Regions from separate parts of the Sporolactobacillus sp. PKPK-6 genome, predicted to be linked through region 1. Evidence: riboswitches for the same ligand, from Rfam matches in the RefSeq annotation. Region 1 holds a riboswitch; the other holds the start of a gene.
The links. Region 1 has a riboswitch for S-adenosylmethionine ahead of metK (methionine adenosyltransferase). Riboswitches for the same ligand answer to the same signal wherever they lie in the genome.

Region 1 (7,507 bases):
AAGGCTCTGGCGATTTCGCAGGCAGTCGCCGAGATGACTTAACGACTCAATTCACCACGATTAAAGAACAGATGAAAAAGAAGTGGCCGCACGCCGACAAATACATCGGCTATTTTCAAGCTTTTACGAACACATACGCACCTGTTGACGTGCTTCGCGAAAGCTATGAAGTGATCTTGGAACAAGAAGGTGTCGTCGGACTTTCAATTGCAACTCGCCCGGACTGCCTTCCTGATGACGTCGTCGACTATCTTGCCGAATTAAACAAGCGCACATTCCTATGGCTTGAACTCGGACTGCAAACGGTACACGATGAAACCGGCCGCCTCATCAATCGAGCGCATGATTATGACTGTTTTGTCGAAGGAGTTGAGAAGCTCCGTAAGCACAATATTCCGGTATGCGTTCATATTATCGACGGACTGCCGCGTGAAACGCCGGAAATGATGCTTGAGACAGCAAAAGCTGTTGCAAGACTTGACGTTCAAGGAATTAAAATACATTTGCTCCATCTGTTAAAAAAAACAGCTATGGTCAAGCAATATGAAAAAGGCTTGCTTCAATTCCTTGATTTTAAAACGTACGTCAATCTTGTCTGTGATCAGCTGGAAATTCTTCCGCCCGATATGATCATTCATAGATTAACAGGCGACGGACCCGCTGATTTAATGGTCGGACCAATGTGGAGTCTGAATAAATGGGAAGTTCTAGACGCGATTGATGATGAGCTGGCAAGGCGAGACAGCTGGCAAGGCAAACTTGCCCACTCAGTTGCTGAACAATCAGCTAGGGACTAAATACTCTGGCTGATTCTGCGATAAAGCCACCCATTAACAAAGAAGAACAAGCCGCTGGCTCCTGATCTGCAGATCAGTTTTCGTGCAAGCACGCGAACATTACGCTGCCGTGCGACTTTTCGATCAGCAAGATAGATACCAAGCAAGCCGCGGTTAATCATTTTGTGAAAATTTTTATCCGGCATATTCTCAATTGCCGTATCTGCTTCTTCAATGAAGTGCTTGAAGCGACTGATCATTTCCTCATTGCTGCAATAATAGGAGCAGAAATTCAAATCGCCTTCAATCCGGTCTTCTTCTTGATCGACAAAATAATCCATTAAAATATGGAGCCCTTGAACCCAAGGAAAATAACTGTCCTTGATCCGAACCACAAGCTGCGCCATTTCACTCCCGCGTGATGCTGCATAGGAAACGATGCAGAAGATGCCCAGTGTTGATCCGGAGCACGCGGCGAATTCATACCAGCTCATCTCAGGGAGATGGGCTTTATTTTTTTGAAACCATTCGACGAGCCGAGGGACACGCTGATCTTTTTTCACGTGTTTATGCACTTGAAGATCACAATAAAAACCGGCTAACTCATGGAGCGCAGGCTGAATAAGTTTCAGCGCCGATAATTGGCCAAGTACATTTTGGCATTCAGACACAAGTCCTTGAAGATACCCTCCATCATCGCAGCTGCCGCGGTGTTTATAATAGTCCTCTGGCTCGGCACCCGGAGTCAATGCGTTCAGCATTGAGTGATGCAAACAACGAAAGTCAACCGGATCAAGCGAAATACTTCGATCACATAAGTTGTCCAAATAATCGCTGATCGTTTGATAAGCGACAATGAATGAAATGATCTCCTTCATTTGTCCCTCAGCAAGAAGGCTGTAAATGGATCCGCCTTCACAGTGAAATGTTTTCGCTTCAATACTTGCGAGTGCCTGTCTGCGCAATTCTGCATCGGGAATTTCTTCAGCTCGCTTCTTCCATTTTGCAAGATCGCGATGTACTTCGGGAAGCACTTTTCTATATATTTGTGCCATTAATTTAATCGGTCTGGACGGTACAGTCATCGTTTTGCCTCCCTGTAGAGACGCTCTTCTACTTGATTTCGTTCGGGCAATCTCCTTACTTACCATCTATTATAGCAAACGATCATTCTGCTTATGCGATCTTGTCTATAAAAAAAACGCTTTTCACAGCCGGTAGGCGTAAAAAACGTTTTTTGGGTATACATGCTCAATGAGTCTGGAAATCTGAAAGAATCTGCTTTTTCAGCAAATCTGCTTTGTCCGTCTTCTCCCAAGGAAGTTCGACATCTGTACGTCCAAAATGTCCGTACGCCGCCGTCTGGCGATAAATCGGCCTGCGCAAGTCAAGCATTTTAATGATGCCGGCCGGGCGGAGATCAAAGTTACGGCGAATCAGCTGAACGAGCTGTTCTTCAGTTGCCTGCCCTGTACCGAACGTATCAACCGAAATAGATACCGGCTCTGCAACACCGATGGCATAGGCAAACTGCACTTCGCACTTTTCTGCGAGACCTGCCGCGACAATATTCTTCGCCACATATCTTGCCGCGTAAGAAGCGGAGCGGTCGACCTTCGTCGCGTCTTTTCCTGAGAAAGCGCCGCCTCCATGCCGTGCGTATCCGCCGTACGTGTCAACAATAATTTTTCGTCCGGTCAAGCCGGCATCCCCTTGAGGCCCGCCGATGACAAAGCGTCCGGTCGGATTGATAAAGAATTTCGTCTTCTCGTCAATCAATTTCTCCGGAACAGTCGGATCAATGACAAACTCATGAATGTCCTTCTTGATTTGCGCTTCAGTCGCTTCTGGATCATGCTGTGCCGAAATCACAATCGTATCGATACGCTCCGGATGGCCCTCTTCATCGTATTCAACCGTGACCTGGGTCTTTCCATCCGGGCGAAGATAGCCGATCGTTTTGTCTTTCCGGACATCAGCCAGTCTCTTCGCTAATTTATGAGCAAGTGATACGGGAAGAGGCATCAGTTCCGGTGTTTCATTGACAGCAAATCCAAACATCAGTCCTTGATCCCCGGCACCAATCGCTTCAATTTCATCTTCCGACATCGTTCCCTCACGCGCTTCAAGCGCTTTATCGACGCCTTGAGCAATATCAGCCGACTGTTCCTCGATTGAAGTCATGACCGCACAGTTCGATGCGTCAAAACCATATTTCGCGTTGTCATAGCCGATCTCTTTAATCGTCTGACGAACGACTTTCGGAATATCCACGTAGGTGGAAGTGGATATTTCACCAGTCACAAGGACAAGTCCGGTATTAACGACTGTTTCGCATGCGACCCTGGCGTTAGGATCCCCCTTCAGCAGTTCATCAAGAATCGCGTCTGAAATCTGGTCACAAATTTTATCCGGATGACCCTCAGTTACCGATTCGGAAGTGAATAATCTTCTTGAATACTTCTTCGTCATTTTCCTTCACCCTGCCTTTCAAACATTATATACAAAATGGTGTCAACGGTACCCGATCCCTCTGCTTTTGTTTTCAAGGCATGAAAAAAGCCCGCTCCAATTATGGATAGGCCGATTCTTATCGCGCGCCTCTTATTATCAGGGGAAAGAGATCATTCTCTCTTTTCTCTGCAGGTTAGCACCGTACCGTTATTCGGCCGGTTGCCGGGCTTCATCGGGCCTGTCCCTCTGCCTACTCGGAATAAGAGCAGCCGTGTATAATCCCCATCTTAACGCAGGGAATTAAAATTGTCAATGAAAGTTCCTTTGTTTTCAAGCGTGTAAATCAATTCATTTAAAGATACTCAAAACGAAACAAAACCATATGGAGATTTCGAATTATTATCTCTTCATGATTGCGGAATATCTGAATCATCATTACAATATTAGTAGGTAACAATATTTACAATGTGTTATACAATAAAGAATGAGTGATCAATTTCACAAAGAAAGGGATGTTCTCATGAATCGTACTTTTTTGGAAACCCCAATCTCTGAATTGCTCAGTACCGGAACTCCATTCATTAATTTATCTGTTCCTGAACTCATTGAACATGCATTGAGAAAAAATGAAGGCATTTTAGTAAATAACGGAGCACTAGCCGTAACGACCGGGAAATATACGGGACGGTCTCCAAAAGACAGATTTATTGTCAAAGATGATGTTACACGTGACACGGTTGACTGGGATAGAAGTCAGCACATAAATGAAAACGCTTTTTTAAATCTTTACGAAAAGCTTGCTACCTATTTAAGTAAACAGCAAGAGAAATATGTGTTTCGAGGTTTTGCCGGGGCTGACCCAAATTACCGTCTGGCGATTCAAGTTATTAATGAGTATGCTTGGCAAAATCTCTTCTGCCGCCAATTGTTTATTGAACCCTCTGATTTGGAGCTTGGACATCATCAAGCAGAATTCACTGTTTTATCTGCACCCGGTTTTAAAGCAAATCCATTGACTGATGGTACGCGTTCCGAAGCATTTATTATTATTTCCATGAAATACCGTATTGTATTAATCGGGGGCACCGAATATGGCGGAGAAATCAAGAAATCCGTATTTACTGTAATGAATTATTTATTGCCGCAAAAAGGAGTGATGCCGATGCATTGCTCTGCAAATCAAGACGAAAACGGCAACACAACTCTTTTTTTCGGTTTGTCCGGCACCGGAAAGACAACGCTCTCCAATGTGCCTGACCGACAGTTGATTGGGGACGATGAACACGGCTGGTCAAGTAACGGTGTGTTTAACTTTGAAGGAGGATGCTATGCAAAAACGATTCGGCTGACTCAAGAGAATGAACCGCAAATTTATGACAGCATCCAATTCGGTACAGTACTTGAAAACGTCGTCATTTCTCAGGATCAGCGCAAACCCGATTATTTCAGTACCGCACTTACGGAAAACACGCGTGCTGCCTATTCACTGCAAAAGGTTGCAAATGCAGTTCTTCCAAGCGTCGGAGGGCATCCAAACGCGATTATTTTTCTGACAGCCGATGCATCCGGCGTTCTCCCGCCAATTAGTATACTGTCACCGGATCAGGCAATGTATCAGTTCCTCTCAGGTTACACGAGTAAATTGGCCGGCACCGAGCGCGGAATTGTAACTCCTGAACCAACTTTTTCCACATGCTTCGGGGCCCCGTTTATGCCGCTTCCGGCAGTCACCTATGCTGAACTTTTGGGAAAATTTATAAAACAAAACAATGTAAGCGCTTATCTGATTAACACCGGATGGACTGGGGGACCCTACGAGCTCGGTAAACGAATGAAGCTCAGTTATACAAGGCAAATGGTTTATGCAGCTTTAAATGAACGTCTTGACAAGAAAAATATAGTCACGGATCCGATTTTCGGATTGCATATTCCGCAAACATGTCCTGGTGTACCTGATCAGGTGCTTATGCCATGGAAAACATGGACTAATCCAGCTGCGTATGAGCATGCTGCAATACAGCTGGCTCAAAAATTCCAAACGAACTTCCAGCAATTCCGTCAAGCACCTGAGAACATCCGCAACGCTGGGCCTAATGTCCACTAAAAACAGCTGGCTCCCTCCAATTTTGGAGGGAGCCTTTTTTAGTGCCAAAGTCTTAAATGTGTACTTCGGACACGAGCGTCCATTGCTTCTGCCTGATTGCCTTCATCGACAGCTCAAGCACTTGGTCTTTCATCAAAAAACTATACTGTCTCCGATTCTTAATTGAGTGAGGCAGATTGCTGATCAGTCTCGGTCCGTCTGTCTCTAAATAATCCTTTTTCAGGGTTATTTGATCAATTTCCGCAAAGTAGATATTCTTAACTATTGGTTCGTCTCGCCCATCTACTTGGTATTGTCCAATAAAATAGAGATTCGCTACATGCGCGCCGGTTTCTTCAAAGATCTCTCTTTTCGCCGCTTCCTCCGGGCGTTCTCCAGACTCTACTTTGCCTCCGGGAAATTCAAGTCCCCTCCTTGAATGCATGGTAAGCAGCCATTGACAGTGAAATTTACAAATAACCCAAACATGTCTTGGATCGGCCGAAAAGGGAGTTGATGAAAGAGCTAGGGTTACTTTATTTCCATAAAAATCCGGAAAACTAGGATATTGATTCATTCGGTCATTACCTCCGCACCTGCGTTCTGCGAGCTTCAAACCTATTTTAACAAATAATGGTTCACATTCCCCACAAGATTTTTATTTTTAACCAATTTCTTCTTCGCATCTTTTTTTATAATTTTTCCATTCGTTTTCCAGATCGGACAGTGTCCATTCATTTAATTGATCGGACTCTTTTGTCACGAAATTTTTTCTTAACTCGCGAATCAAGTATTGCTTTCGGTTTTCAACAGCCCTTCTCAACAAATTGATACGATTCATGAATGAACGAAATCACAATTAAGCAAGCGTTTACATTTTGTTTGTTCAATCATGATTTCTGCCCCCTTTCCACGTGAACACGTCTTATTTCAGACGAATGATTTGTTTGATTTAATCCATAGCCCATTCATCATGCCCAGCACTGATATTTTTAAACACTATTATACAATAAAAGCGCTTACAATATATCTTTACGTATCTAAAAAAATTTAATCGAGTACTTGCAATCATTTTTTCAAAAAAATGTTTAGCAACAGAAAAATATGGCAATAGTATGAATAACCCTAACCCCAATTCACTTTTAGTTAAATCCGCATCGATTTGCGGATTTTTTTTGCTTGAAACGATAAAAATCTGTATTAAAAGAAGCTGCTCTTTGTCGTTGTATCGGCAAAGCACAGCTTCCTTTCCTACTCACGCATTCACTATTCGGCTTTTTCGCACATTTTCTTGAAAAGCTTTCTTTTCTTTCTTAGTCATCTTTTTGTACTTCTTAATAAATGCCTCATATTCAGGCATTACTTCTGACATCAGACCATATTGTTCCACATGTCCGTATTGAACCCAGAGCGCCTTTTCACAAAATTTCTTCATCTGGCTGATTGAGTGGCTGATGAAGAAAATGGTTTTTCCTTTTTCTTTAAATTCGTTCATTTTATCCAGGCATTTGTCCGCGAATGTCTGATCTCCGACAGATAATGCTTCGTCAATAACAAGAATATCCGGGTCGATATGAATGGAAATCGCAAATCCGAGGCGTGAACGCATTCCGCTCGAATAGGTCTTCACCGGCTGATCTATAAAATCGCCGATATCAGCAAATTCAATAATCTGCGGCGTCAACTCCACAATCTGCTTTTTATCAAAACCAAGCATCAGACATTTTAATTCAATATTTTCCCGGCCGGTCAGCTCTTTCTTCAAGCCCGACTGGATCGCGATCAGTGCCGCTTCACCATGAATTTCTACCGATCCAGATGTGGGAGGAATAATTCCGGCAATAATATTAGACAGCGTTGATTTTCCCGATCCGTTCACACCGATGATTCCGATAACGTCGCCTTTATTCGCTTCAAAGCTGATATCGTGAAGCGCATAAAACGATTTTCCGTAACCTTTAGGAGAAATCAAATCTAAAATTTTTTCGGAATTTTTCGCGTACATTTTATATTTTTTCGATACATTTTTTACAATGACTGATTTTTCCATGAATGGAGATCTCCTTACAAATAATCTACGAAATGATCTCTGAACTTCAGATGCACAAATGAACCGAAAATAAGGGCAACAAGAACAAAACCCCAAAAATACGCCGTATAACCGATGTGATCAATCCCGTACCAAGAAGCGCCT
Region 2 (7,507 bases), on a different contig from region 1:
AAGGCAGTAGAAGCGGCAACAAAAGCAGTAGAGCAGGCGGAACAAACCAAATCGCAAGCAGATGTGGATGCTGCTCGAGTCAAGGTCAATGCTTTGGCGGAAGGAACGACGAAGGATTCGCTGAATGCTCGGTTGAAAGTTGTACAAGAGAAGATAGATGGTGCGGCTGCGGAAGAGGAGACGGCAAAGGCAGTAGAAGCGGCAACAAAAGCAGTAGAGCAGGCGGAACAAACCAAATCGCAAGCAGACGTGGATGCTGCTCGAGTCAAGGTCAATGCTTTGGCGGACAGCGATGCAAAATCTGCCTTGGAAAAACGTCTTGATGCGCTTCAAAAGACGAGTGATACGGAGAATGCGAAAGAACATACTTATTATGTGAAAAAGGGCCCCTATCTTTACAGTTCGTCAAATGGCAGCAAGACGAGAATTGGTTTTATCGCAGTTAATACAAAGGTCAAGACCAAGACCGACCCATCAGCCAAGATGTACAAGATCACATATAAAGGAAAAACAGGCTATGTTTACAGAGTCAACCTTGGGGAAAAGCCCCTGTCCGTCACACGCTATGTCCATAAATCATCGTATTTGTACAGCACCAATACGAGTAAAAAGCGCAAGGGAATTAAGATCGCAATAAATGTGAAACTGCAGACAATCAGTACGCTCTCATCAAAAATGTACAAAGTGACGTACAAGGGAAAAACAGGCTACGTCTATAAAGTGAATCTCGGAACTAAAGCACAGTCCGTGACGCGTTACGTTCACAAGCCATCGTATTTATACAGCACCAATACGGGTAAGAAACGAAAAGGAATCAAGATCCCGAAAAATACAAAGCTCAAGACCAAAAGTCCCCTGTCAGCAAAAATGTACAAGGTCACTTATAAAGGCAAAACGGGTTATGTATATCGGGTCAATCTAGGCACAAAGCCGCTGAAGAAGCGCTGAGTGCGGAAATAAATAAGAAACAAAAACACCGGAGCGGTAAAAATGCTCCGGTGTTTTTTTACACCATCGGAAGATGCGCAGCATCGTATCAATGGAAAAAACACTTATATTATGAGAAAAGTTGAACCGAAGTGAAAGGGTTAGACCGAACGTTTGAAAAGTTAGGCCGAATCCATGAAAAAATAGGCCTAATCTAGTGAGAGTTAGACCGAAAAGTAGAGGTTAGGCCGAACCGATAGAAAGTTAGACCGAACACTTGAGAAGTTAGCCCGAATCTGTGAAAAATTAGACCGAACGCTCGAAAAGTTGAACCGAATCTCCTTTTGCTTCGCAGTCGTCTTTACTTTGCACGCATTTTTTTAAAATAATCTAGTTTTTACACCTGGATTCTCTTATCTTCTACCTGATTAATTAAAAACGATTCAGTCTATAAGTTTGACAAATCGTCTTGGAATGACTAACAATACAGACAAGCAGGTTGTGATTTTCTGAGTAATATATAGGAGAGATTTAATGAAACAATTAAAAATTGCTCTCGCTAACATACTTCTAACTTTCTCCATTTTGTTCGTGTTGTATCTGACCTTAATTCCACATGGGATTATTCATACCGGGAACGTTGCCGGGACACCTGTTCAGCATTTTACTATTAATTTGAATCCGCTTGTGATCTTTAAAAATTTTCAATCAGCCTCTCTATTTTATTTTATCGTTGATGATCTTGGGAATATTATGCTGTTTTTACCCTTTGGCTTTTTTCTGGCAATGAGGTATCCGCAGTTCCATTGGGCACATGCCTTGTTTATGAGTGCTCTGTTTTCAGCGACTATTGAATGGATCCAGCTTTTCCTGCCTAACCGTATGACCGATATCGATGATGTGATTCTCAACACAACGGGAGCTGTTTTGGGTTACATGTTCTATCGATTTGTTCAGAGAGAGGAACATAGTGGGCAGGAACAGCGGTGAATGAGCTGAGCTCTCGTCACTGCTTGATTATTGTGGTTAGTGAATTATCTTCATGTATGCCAAGAAGCAATTTCGTTTATCCTGCAACTAGGAATATCATTGCTGCTGACATTACGAAACAGGGAGATGATTTTGTGACCGATGAGGAACTATTGACCGAACTCGGATCAGAGGCAGTGTTGAATTATGAACGAAACACGGCACTTTTTTACCTACTTATGGAGAAAGGGATCATCACACAGGAAGAATTTGACGAGAAATTCAAGACCATCCACGAACATTTCGAAGACCACTTGAAAGGAATCTTCGGAGATGATGTAGAAACTGAGTGATTGTCGAACCACCGGCATCGATTGATTTAAAAAAATGGGTGAACTTTAATTCAAAAAAACAAATCGCATAAAAATAGTATGAATTAGTATTGACTCTTCAATGGAACTCTCGTAAGCTTTAAACATCAACTAAATAATTCTTATCTAGAGTGGGGGAGGGACCGGCCCAATGAACCCCGACAACCAGCATAGAAAACTGTGTATGGTGTTAATTCCGGCAGATTTGATCTGAGAGATAAGAAAAGTACAATCGGACGGCAATGGCGACTACTTTTCTTGTGCTCTAAGAAAAGCAGTCGCTTTTATTTTTCTAGGTGTGCTGTTTTTACAAAAAGCAGCAATATAAGAACTTAAGGTTTCTTCAAAAAATCAGTTATGAGGGGTAATAAGATGACTCAATATGAATTAGAAAGTGGGATAGAAAAGTCAACCTTAGCTTTATTTCAGTGGTTTCATCGACATCCCGAACTTGCCCTTGGTGAATTTGAGACGACAAAGAAGATTAAAGCAGTGCTTCAAGAGCACAACATTGACATTTTATCCAATCCAATGGATACAGGGGTCTTTGCGAAGATTGGCGGAAAAAAACCAGGCAGTTTGATCGCGCTGCGAGCGGACATTGATGCACTGCCGATTAATGAGGAGAGTGGTTTGGCCTATTCATCGGAACATTCAAATCGGATGCATGCATGCGGTCATGATTTTCACCTAACCAATTTACTGACGACAGCGATTGAATTAAAGAAAATTGAAGATCAGTTAAACGGAAGCATCTTACTTATTTTTCAGCCGGCTGAAGAGGTGGATCATGGGGCGGACCGAGTTGTAAATACAGGGATATTAAATGGTGTCGAGGCGATTTTCGGACTGCATGTTAATCCAGAACTGCCAACAGGTGTTGTTGGGGTCAAAACGGGGAATTTTAATGCCGCAGTGGATCGCTTTTTTGTTACGTTTCATGGGAAGGGTACGCATGCCGCTCATCCTGAAAGCGGGGATGATGTGATTGTGGCAACAGGTGAATTTATTGTTGCCGCTCAGACCATTGTCAGTCGAAATGTCAATCCGTTTGACCCAAGCGTGGTTTCAATCACACATCTTGAATCCGGAAAGACTTGGAATGTGCTGCCAAACACGTCGCTGCTTGAAGGAACCGTTCGATCCTTTGATAAAAAGGCGAGAGAAAAAATAAAAATGCGTTTGCAGAAAGTAGCAAGCGGCATTGCCGCCACTAACGAGGTCACGAGTGAATTCCAATGGGTGGACGGTGCTCCGGCCGTGGTCAATGATCAACAATTAACAAAATTCGTTGAAACGGTTGCCTTAAAAAAACATTTTGATGTTGTGCATCTAGAAGCAAGTATGGGTGGAGAAGATTTTTCTTGCTATCAACAGATCATACCGGGTACTTTTTTTAATGTAGGTGTTGGGTCAGCATATCCGGTTCATAGCAGTAAATTCAAGGCAGATCCTAAAGCATTTGAGACTTCCATACCTCTGTTTGTTGCCTTGGTGAAATCCTATTTGGAAGGATAGGCGCAGAATTACGCCAGCAAGGAGGAAGAGAGATGGGAGTCGAAGAGAAAAAAGCGATTGTTTTCATTGCGCATCCGGATGATGAAACATTTATCGGTGGCACGTTAGCCAGGTTGGTACGACAAAAAAATAGGGTTCTTGTTGTGATCGCGACAAATGGTGATAAGGGGACACATGATCGGGCGCAGACACCTGAACAAGTGACAACTATTCGACGGACTGAAATGGCACTTGCTGCCCATGTACTCGGGATTACGGTGAACTGGCTTAATTTTTCTGACGGAACTCTGTTTGCTAGAGAAGCACAACTCAAAGAGAAGGTGTTTCGGAAAATCAGATTGGAGCGACCGGATATTTTGATTACGTTTGATCCCTTTAAAAAATATGATGTTCATTCCGATCACATTACGATTGGGCGTGTTGCTTCAGAGGCCGGTTATTTGGCGGACGGCTTTTGCTATTATCCCGAGCATCTGGAAGAAGGCATTGAACCTTCAAAGCCGCAGGAAACTTATCTTTTCAACGCCGATGACTCTAATTATTCGGTAAATATTCGTGAGACATTCCATTTGAAAGTTCAATCGGCGGAGCAGCATGTCAGTCAGTTTGGTAGTGGCTCCTTTAAAGAACAGCTTCTGCATCGAATTCGTCTGGAAGGCGGCAATGAACAGAATCTGTATCTTGAATCTTTTCATAAACTTTATTATAGTGATCTTTTGATTTAACGTAATTTGCGATAAGTCTCTTCCTTTTATTTGTTATCCGCAGTCGAATGGATGCTTCATTTAATGTTCAGAGAGAGAAACATAGTGGACTGGCCAGGGGCAATTAATTTACCACATCCAGTTCTGAACGCCTCTGCAAATAAATAAGTGAAGAAAAAATGAAAGCGCTTTACTATGAGGGCTTTTTTATGCTACTCTTTGAGTAGGTTCAATGAGAAAACAACCACACAACTCCGCCATAGAAGCTCTTTGAAAGGAGAATGAACAATGCAAAGAAAACTTTATCCTTCAATGATGTGTGCTAATTTTAATCATCTGTCGGAAGAAACACGATTGCTGTCGCAATCGGCAATTGACGGGTTCCACATGGATATTATGGATGGGGCTTTTGTCCCGAATTTTGGGATGAGTCCGGAAGACTTTAAAACAATTTCAGATCACACAAACAAATTGCTTGATGTCCATCTGATGATTTATCATCCGGAAAATTATGTGGAAAAGTTTATTGAATTAGGAGCAAGACGCGTTTACTTTCATCCAGAAGCAACGCCGCACGCATCCCGAATTATTAGCCAAATTAAGCGGCTCGGTGCAGAAGTCGGCATTGCAATTAATCCTGGGACGTCCGTTGATTTTGTCAGTGAACTTTTACCGCTTGTTGATCAAGTGTTGGTCATGACTGTTAATCCGGGCTTTGCTGGTCAGGAGTATCTTGAATTTGTCACTGAAAAAATTAAACGATTGAATAAACTTCGCCAGTCCTGTCACTTTGAAATTGTTGTTGATGGGGCAATATCTTTAAAAAAGATTCAAGAATTGAGTTTGTTTGGCGTCACGGGTTTTGTACTCGGTACTTCTGCTCTTTTTGGAAAGAGGGAAAGCTACGGAGAAATTATTGATTCAATAAAACAGTTTCAGGAAGCTGCTGTTTTCAATGGAACAGATTTGTCTTGCTGAATGAACCTGTTGTTTTTGAACGTAAAATGCACCCGCTTTAGCGGAATTGTAACAGAATTTCATTCCCTTTTTCCACATCCTCTATTTAATAATCCCCAAAAAACAACTGAAGATGTTGTGTTCACTTGAGACGCCAAATGACCATTAGCGTCCTTTTATTTTTATGAAGGATTATACTAGCGTTGCATAAACATATTGATTTCTTTTTGCCAAAATATTCAGATGATTGATTTCTCTGGCGTGATTAAAAAAGCCAACGAGTCCCTAAAAGGTGCTCCATTCCATTTTTACAATATTATCCATTTGTTCCAGAGTGACAGGTTTTTGTGGTCTCTTTTAAGTCTTCACTTTCTCTTTCCTTGTCCGGAACTGAAGACGATGGAGCCATTTTTTCGCAGGGCTCCAAAGCATCCCTTTGAGCCACCGACTGATCTGCAGCAGGGAAGCACTCGTCTCGAGTTCCTGTTGGACCAGAAGAAATAAGCAGTAGTGAATCAGCGACAAAATGATTTGATTATGAACGGCGGTTTCACTCTGACCATAGAAGGTTTTCAGACGGACATGTTGCTTGAGCCATTTGAAAAAGAGTTCAATCGCCCAACGTTCCCGGTAGATCGTCCCGAGTTCCTCTGCTGGAAGATCAAAACGATTAGTGATGATCCGGATGGTTCGTCCCTGATCATCCTGAGACACGATCAGGCGAAAGAAGTTGTCCGCCTGATGAAGCGGATCACCCAGCAGGATCATCTGGTCTGACTGAATCGCCCCATCTTCTGGAACCGCATAGCTGCGAATAGTTTGCGTGACCGCGTTCTTCTTCAGACGAGAGGCAAAGAATATGCCATTATCCGAGAAACGGTCGAAGGCCTTATAGTCGATGTAGCCGCGATCAAAGACATACATGGCCTCCTCATCGACCAAGGCATCCAGTTCCTCACGGTCATGAACCTGAGCTGACGTCAGGATCGCTTTTTCCGGAAAGACCTGTCCCTTGCCCAGGAACACGAGGCGAAGGTGCAGCTTCACTCCTGCTTTTGTTTTTCGGAACTGTGCCCATGGGAATTGGTTCGGGTTCATGGTGATCGTCGTGGAATCAACGATTTTCAATAACCTTTTCGAATCCGGTACAGGTTTTCCTTTCATCTTGGCAACGAGTTCTAAGAAGAGCATCATCAAGAGTTGGGGATCCACCGTGTTATTCTTTCTTGAGAGCTGAGCGGCGCTGATTGAAGAAAGTCCTGTGACCCGTTGAAGATGTTGATTCAGGACACAGTCCGACAGAGCGCGCAGGCTGTCTTCTTTATGAAGCTGAGCATAGAGAAAGAGCAGGATATAAGCCTTGGTGGTCAGCTTTTTCACGTATTTATCTGCCTGAGTCTGATTCAGTTTCTGTTCCAGGTGTCTAAAATTAATTGGATTTAACCATTGTTCAAAGGATGAAAGTCGTGTATTCTTATCCATAGTCGAGTCCTTTATTTGGATTTGGATAGGAAACACCTATCCTTCCATAATAAAGGATTTTTTTATGCCCTGACCTTCTTAATTTTGAACATTTATAGTATTATGAATCATCACATTTAATTCCTGCAACGTTAGTAGAAGGATTATAATTAATATTAGTTTTGAATTTTATTCAAGGAGCTTAATTATGGACAAAGAGCAGTCATTGAGGTTGATTGAGAAATTATCAAATGCGAATGGTGTTTCAGGCTTTGAGGATGAGGTGGCCGGCATTTTTTCTGATGCTGTACGCCCATTTGGCAAAGTTGTGGAAGACCATATGCGCAATGTGTATGTGAAACGAAATGAAAATTCGGGAAACGGATTGGTTGTTCAATTGGACGCGCACAGCGACGAGGTTGGTTTTATGGTTCAGGCGATCAAGCCGAACGGAATGCTGCGGTTTGTGACAGTAGGCGGCTGGGTCCGGGCAAACATTCCTGCTCATAAGGTGCGTGTGCGCAATCGGGAAGGTGTATATATCCCGGCGATTATTGCCAGCACACCGCCTCATTTTATGACGCCGGAAGAGCGCAATCG

Region 2: another riboswitch for S-adenosylmethionine. It lies ahead of AC1MBV_RS06000 (amidohydrolase); the one in region 1 lies ahead of metK (methionine adenosyltransferase).

What each region holds. Positions count from the first base shown of each region.
Region 1 is NZ_JBWXPA010000002.1:461,853-469,359, forward strand. It holds gene mnmL (tRNA modification radical SAM protein MnmL/YtqA) at 1-797, shown strand, start outside; gene AC1MBV_RS13130 (tetraprenyl-beta-curcumene synthase family protein) at 794-1,861, opposite strand; gene metK (methionine adenosyltransferase) at 2,028-3,248, opposite strand; SAM riboswitch class I at 3,378-3,496, opposite strand; gene pckA (phosphoenolpyruvate carboxykinase (ATP)) at 3,751-5,334, shown strand; gene ytkD (RNA deprotection pyrophosphohydrolase) at 5,387-5,890, opposite strand; gene fbpA (Fur-regulated basic protein FbpA) at 5,978-6,154, opposite strand; gene tagH (teichoic acids export ABC transporter ATP-binding subunit TagH) at 6,569-7,363, opposite strand; gene AC1MBV_RS13160 (ABC transporter permease) at 7,378-7,507, opposite strand, start outside.
Region 2 is NZ_JBWXPA010000001.1:1,252,601-1,260,107, reverse strand. It holds gene AC1MBV_RS06015 (GH32 C-terminal domain-containing protein) at 1-948, shown strand, start outside; gene AC1MBV_RS06010 (VanZ family protein) at 1,462-1,917, shown strand; gene AC1MBV_RS06005 (hypothetical protein) at 1,914-2,249, shown strand; SAM riboswitch class I at 2,387-2,491, shown strand; gene AC1MBV_RS06000 (amidohydrolase) at 2,640-3,785, shown strand; gene AC1MBV_RS05995 (PIG-L deacetylase family protein) at 3,818-4,510, shown strand; gene AC1MBV_RS05990 (ribulose-phosphate 3-epimerase) at 4,778-5,467, shown strand; gene AC1MBV_RS05985 (IS4 family transposase) at 5,804-6,928, opposite strand; gene AC1MBV_RS05980 (M42 family metallopeptidase) at 7,116-7,507, shown strand, end outside.